One region of the Streptomyces sp. AHA2 genome, then DNA from elsewhere that is predicted to be linked to it. Evidence: riboswitches for the same ligand, from Rfam matches in the RefSeq annotation. Region 1 holds a riboswitch; the other holds the start of a gene.
What was found. A riboswitch is a leader RNA that binds a small molecule or an ion and turns the genes downstream of it on or off. The one in region 1 is predicted to bind S-adenosylmethionine.

Region 1 (3,265 bases):
TTCAACGTACTGTGCGGCGAGCGGGGCGTCGCCCGGGTCTTCGGACCGCAGAAGGGCGCGACGCCCGCGCAGGTGGAGCAGTTGTCCGGGGCCCTGGAGAACTGGGCGTCCGTCCTCACCCGGGACGCCGCCCGGCCCGGCACCGACCTGCGCCACGGGCCGGGCACGGGCGCCTCCGGCGGACTGGGCGCCGGTCTCGCCGCTCTGGGCGCCCGGCTCCTGCCCCGCTTCGAGGTGCTGCTGGGCCATCTCGACCTGGACGCCCGGCTCGCCCGCGCCGACCTGGTGGTCACCGCCGAGGGCGCGCTGGACCACCAGACGCCCCGCGGCAAGGTCCCGGCCGAGGTGGCCCGCCGGGCCAAGCGGTACGGCCGCCCGGTCCTCGCCCTGGCGGGCACCCTCGGCGAGGGCGCGCACGAGGTCCCGGGCGTGGACGCCTGCCACGGCATCCTGCCCGGCCCGATGGACCTGGCGGAGGCGCTGCTGCGCGGGAGCGAACTGCTCACGGACGCCACGGAACGGGCCCTGCGCATGATCGTGCTGGGCTCCCGGCTACCGCCGCTCGCGGCCGGCGGCCCTCACGCCGAGGTGTCCGGCACGCAACGGCCGTCCTCCGTGCGGTAGTTCCACTTCGCCCCGTCGGTCACCAGCTCCCGCACGGCCCGCACGAACCGCTCCACGTGCTCGTCCGGCGTGCCCGCGCCGAAGCTGACCCGGACGGCGTTGAGCGACTTCTCCCCCGGCGCGGCCTCCGGCGCCCCGCACTCGCCCTGCTGCCGCGCGTCGCCGCCGAGCAGCGTGCGCACCAGCGGGTGCGCGCAGAACAGGCCGTCCCGTACGCCGATGCCGTACTCGGCGGAGAGCGCGGCGGCGAAGTGGGAGCTGTTCCAGCCGTCCACCACGAAGGAGATGACGCCGACGCGCGGGGCGTCGTCGCCGAAGAGGGTCAGGATCCGGACCTCCGGCACGCCGGCGAGGCCCGCCGTCACCTTCTCGACGAGGTGGCGCTCCCGGGCGACCAGCGTGTCGAAGCCCGCCTCGGTGAGGGCCCTGCAGGCGGAGGCGATGGAGTAGGCACCGATAACGTTCGGGGAGCCGGCCTCGTGGCGGGCGGCGCCGTCGTGCCACTCCACGTCGACGCCCCCGTCCTCCCGGCGCGTGACCTTGCGCGAGGCGCCGCCGCCCGCGAGGTACGGCTCGGCCGCGCGCAGCCAGTCGGACCGCCCGGCCAGCACGCCGGAGCCGAAGGGCGCGTACAGCTTGTGCCCGGAGAAGGCGACCCAGTCGACGTCGAGGTCCGCGACGGACACGGGGTGGTGCGGGGCCAGCTGGGCGGCGTCCAGCACGATCCGCGCCCCGTGGGCGTGCGCGGCCGCCGCGAGTTCCCGTACGGGCCACAGCTCACCGGTGACGTTGGAGGCGCCGGTGACGCACACCAGGGCGGGGCCGTGGGGGTCGCGGTCGGCCAGGGCCCGTTCCAGCGTCTCGACGGCCTCGCGGTGGCTCCTCGGCGCGTCGAGGAAGGTGACCCGGGCGTCGCGCCAGGGAAGCAGGGAGGCGTGGTGCTCGGTCTCGAACACGAAGACGCGGCAGTCGTCCGGCAGGGCGGCGGCGAGCAGGTTCAGGGAGTCGGTGGTGGACCGGGTGAACACCACCTGGTCGCCGTCCCGGCAGCCGAGGAACTCCGCGACGGTGTGCCGGGCGTTCTCGAACAGGTCGGTGGACAGCTGGGACAGGTATCCGGCGCCGCGGTGGACGCTGCCGTAGTAGGGCGCGTAGGCGGCGACGTCGTCCCAGACCCGCTGGAGCGCCGGGGCGCTGGCCGCGTAGTCGAGCGCGGCGTAGGTGACCTCTCCGCCGGTCACCAGCGGCACGGTGACATCCCGGCCCAGAACGGGCAGCGGGGTGCGAACGGACTGGTCAGCGGCAACGGTGGAGACGGACATGGTGAACTCCCGTGAGATCAGGCGGAACCACCCGCGGGCCCCGAGGGGCTCCCGGCGGGGGTGAAGGAGGAAGGGGATGCGGAGGCGGGGCTCTGCGGCCCTATCGCATTCGCTGACTCACGGAAAACTCCTCGACGACCAGGACCCCTGGTATCGCGAGGGGTCCGCGCTTGCCGCAGACCTCGCTGCCTGCGGCCCGGTCTTCACCCGGGGCACCCCGCCACGGACGGAGGGTTGCCGGACAGTCGGCCGGGGCCTCATGACTGTCACTCATGACCTGTCCAGGAACGTACGCGAAAAGATCGGCGCCCCGCAACCCGGGTCCGGATCGCGGGACGCCGCTCGTCGGACAGACCCTAGGCGTTGGTCGCGGCCACCCAGCGCTCCAGGGTGCGCTTGGCGGCCCCCGAGTCGATCGACTCGGCCGCCTTCGCCATGCCGGCGCCGATCTGCTCGGTCAGCGTCCCCGTGCCCGGGTCCAGCGCCACCAGGGCCGCCGCCGAATTCAGCAGGACGGCGTCCCGCACCGGGCCCGTCTCGCCGTCCAGGAGGCGGCGGGCGACCTCGGCGTTGTAGGAGGCGTCCGCGCCGCGCAGGGCCTCGACCGGGACCAGGTCGATCCCGACGTCCCGCGGGTCGAAGGACTCCTCCGTCACCGTGCCGTCCCGGACGATCCACACCCGGGAGGTGGAGGTGGTGGTCAGCTCGTCGAGGCCGTCGTCACCCCGGAAGACCAGGGACGAGTGGCCGCGCCCCGCGAAGACGCCCGCGACGATCGGCGCCATCCGCGGGTCGGCCACGCCGACGGCCTGGGCGCGGACCTTGGCGGGGTTGGTCAGCGGGCCCAGGACGTTGAAGATCGTGCGGATGCCCAACTGGGCACGCGCCGCGCCCGCGTAGCGCATCGACGGGTGGAACTTCGCGGCGAAGCAGAAGGTGATCCCGGCCTCCTCGGCCACGCCCGCCACCCGGTGCGTCGGCAGCTCCAGGTTGACGCCGAGCTTCTCCAGGACGTCCGAGGCCCCGGAGGCCGACGAGGCGGCGCGGTTGCCGTGCTTGACGACCTTGGCGCCCGTGCCGGCGATGACGATGGCCGACATGGTGGAGATGTTGACGGTCTTCGCCCCGTCGCCGCCGGTTCCGACGATGTCGACGGCCGGCCCGGGCACCTCGATCACGTTGGCGTGCTCGTACATCGCCCGGACGAAACCGGAGATCTCCTCGACGGTCTCGCCCTTGGCGCGCAGCGCCACCACGAACCCGGCGATCTGCGCGTCCGTGGCCTCGCCGCGCATGATCAGATCCATCGCCCACGCGGT
Region 2 (3,265 bases), on a different contig from region 1:
GTGGACGAAAACATCCGCACCACCGTCGACCGCGATGAAGCCGTACCCCTTCTCCGCGTTGAACCACTTGACGGTGCCCTGAGCCATGCCTAACTCCCCTATTACTGGCCCTTGCACAGATCCACACTTCGCGGACCCGGGTCAGACCTCACCCCCCACGGTTGGGGGCGTGCGCCGGAACGCGTCGACCGCGGCTGAATGTATCTGTCCAACTGCCGTCTGCAACAGGTCAATCGGACGAGAATTCTGGACGCTCAGGGTCCGGAATGTGGGGAGAGTTCGCCCGAATTCAGGGCAAGTCGGGCCACACAAAAAGAACAAAAGCCGCGAAAGACGCGCACACTTTGGCTACATCTTGTCGGGCTCGCGGCAGGAATTCAGGGTTCCGGTCAGTGGATCCGGAACGCGTTCCCCAACTGTACCGCGCTCAATCACACAGAATTGCCCCCTCCGCTTCTCTCACGGTGGGGGCAATTCGATGTACGCACGGTGACCGGCATTACTCAAGGTAATAATCAAGCCGGTCGACCGGATTCAGCCGCCGGCGACCGCCGGGATGATCGACACTCCGGCACCGTCCGGCGTGGCCGTCTCCAGCCCCTGCTCGAACCGCACGTCGTCGTCGTTGACGTACACGTTGACGAACCGCCGCAGCTTGCCCTGGTCGTCCAGCACGCGGGCGGCGATCCCGGTGTGGTTCTTCTCCAGGTCGGCGATGACCTCCCCGAGGTTCGCGCCCTCGGCGGAGACCTCGGCCTGCCCGCCGGTGTAGGTGCGCAGGATGGTGGGGATGCGAACGGTGACGCTCATGACTTCGGAACCTCCGGTTTGGTGACGGACCCAGGGGCGCGGGGAACTGCGCGAACAACCCCCACCGGCCCGCAGCGAACAACGATCAGACGAGCCCGGCTGCCCGGAACGACTCCAGACTCGGGCGAATGGTCGCGGTCAGCCCCGTGCCCGCCACCGCGTCCAGGGTCTTCAGACCGTCCCCGGTGTTGAGCACCACAGTCGTCTTCGCCGGGTCGAGGGCCCCGTTCGCGACGAGCTTCTTCGTCACACCCACCGTCACACCACCGGCGGTCTCCGCGAAGATGCCCTCGGTCCGCGCCAGGATCTTGATGGCGTCGACGATCTGCTCGTCCGTGACGTCCTCCACCGCACCACCGGTCCGCCGCGCGATGTCCAGCACGTACGGCCCGTCCGCCGGGTTGCCGATCGCCAGGGACTTGGCGATCGTGTCCGGCTTCTGCGGACGCACCACGTCGTGGCCGGCCTTGAACGCCGTCGACACCGGCGAGCAGCCCTCGGCCTGCGCACCGAAGATCTTGTACGGCCTGTCCTCGACGAGGCCGAGCCCGATCAGCTCCTGCAGGCCCTTGTCGATCTTCGTGAGCTGCGAGCCGGAGGCGATCGGCACCACGAGCTGGTCGGGCAGCCGCCAGCCGAGCTGCTCGCAGATCTCGTACGCCAGGGTCTTGGAGCCCTCCGCGTAGTAGGGCCGCAGGTTGACGTTGACGAAGCCCCAGCCCTCACCCGCCGGGTCGCCGATGAGCTCGGAGCAGAAGCGGTTGACGTCGTCGTAGTTGCCCTCGATGCCGACCAGCTCGCCGCCGTAGACGGCGGCCATGACGACCTTGCCCTGCTCCAGGTCGTGCGGGATGAACACGCAGGAGCGGAATCCGGCCCGGGCCGCGGCGGCGCCCACCGCGCCGGCCAGGTTGCCGGTGGAGGAGCAGGACAGGGTGGTGAAGCCGAAGGCGCGGGCGGCCTCCAGGGCCTGCGCGACGACCCGGTCCTTGAAGGAGTGCGTCGGGTTGCCGGAGTCGTCCTTGACGAACAGCTTGCCGCCGTCGACCCCCAGCTCACGGGCGAGGTTGTCGGCCTTGACGAGCTTGGTCCAGCCCGGGTTGATGTTCGGCTTGTCCGCGACGTCGGCCGGGACCGGCAGCAGCGGGGCGTAGCGCCAGATGTTCGCGGGTCCCGCCTCGATCCGCTTGCGCAGCTCCTCGGCGTCGTAGGACGAGAAGTCGTAGGCGATCTCCAGCGGGCCGAAACACTCCTCGCAGGCGAAGACCGGGCCGAGGGGCACGCGGTGACCGCACTCGCGGCAGCTGAGGGCCGCGGCGGGACCGAGGTCTACGGTGGAGTCGGTGGTGCTTGCAACAGTCTGCACAGCCATGTGAGGCGAGGCCCTTTCTCCTCATCTTCCTCACGGCGCACTTCGCCGTGAGACGGATTTGGCACCTTCCCTAGCCGGGAGCCTCGCGACGCGGTCACCAGTGACCTACGAGAACCGACTGGAGGGTTGCCGGGGCTTCATCGGGCCGTTTCCCTCTGCCCCTCTGGATGAGCTGTATGTGGTTGTAGGCGGCGTACGACCCCGGACATGCGAGGGTCATCCGCGTTGTTCAAGACTGTAACCGACGACCAGGACAGTTGAGATAGTCGTCCGAACCGCGAGACGCGTCACATCCGTCCCGCCGAGAGAACGCAAGGAGCAGCCACGGTGCTGGAAGAAGTCGAGCGCTGGCTGAGCGCCCGTTCCTGGTCCGTGCACGACCGTCCGCTCCACAGCATCCTGGCGGCCAAGCAGCGCACGGGCCGCACGGTGAGCGTGGTGCTGCCCGCACTGAACGAGGAGGAGACCGTCGGCGACATCGCCGCCGCCGTCCGCCACGACCTGATGCTGCAGGTGCCGCTCGTCGACGAGCTGGTGGTGGTCGACTCGGGGTCGACCGACCGCACCTCCGAGGTGGCCGCCGCCGCGGGCGCGACGGTCGTGCACCGGGACGCGATCCTCCCGCGTCTGCCCGCCCTGCCGGGCAAGGGCGAGGTGCTGTGGCGCTCGCTGCTCGTCACCCGCGGTGACATCGTCTGCTTCGTCGACGCGGACCTGCGGGACTTCTCGTCCGACTTCGTCTCCGGCATCGTCGGCCCGCTGCTGACCGACCCGGAGGTCGAGCTGGTCAAGGGCATGTACGACCGCCCCCTCGGCGGGGCCGCCGGGCAGGGCGGCCGGGTCACCGAGCTGATGGCGCGCCCGCTGCTCAACATGCACTGGCCGCGGCTCGCCGGGTTCGTCCAGCCGCTGGGCGGCGAGTACGCGGCCCGCCGCTCGCTGCTGGAGCAGCTGCCCTTCCCCGTCGGGTACGGCGTCGAACTGGGCGTGCTCGTCGACGCCCTGCACCTGGCGGGCCTCGACGCGCTCGCCCAGGTCGACGTGGGCGTGCGCAAGCACCGGCACCAGGACGGGCAGGCACTC

Region 2: another riboswitch for S-adenosylmethionine. It lies ahead of thrC (threonine synthase); the one in region 1 lies ahead of Q5694_RS06535 (aminotransferase class V-fold PLP-dependent enzyme).

What each region holds. Positions count from the first base shown of each region.
Region 1 is NZ_JAUQWJ010000002.1:542,308-545,572, reverse strand. It holds gene Q5694_RS06540 (glycerate kinase family protein) at 1-624, shown strand, start outside; gene Q5694_RS06535 (aminotransferase class V-fold PLP-dependent enzyme) at 579-1,946, opposite strand; SAM riboswitch class IV at 2,108-2,224, opposite strand; gene trpD (anthranilate phosphoribosyltransferase) at 2,303-3,265, opposite strand, start outside.
Region 2 is NZ_JAUQWJ010000012.1:117,086-120,350, reverse strand. It holds gene Q5694_RS23825 (cold-shock protein) at 1-87, opposite strand, end outside; gene Q5694_RS23820 (MoaD/ThiS family protein) at 535-810, opposite strand; gene thrC (threonine synthase) at 896-2,182, opposite strand; SAM riboswitch class I at 2,201-2,356, opposite strand; gene Q5694_RS23810 (glucosyl-3-phosphoglycerate synthase) at 2,510-3,265, shown strand, end outside.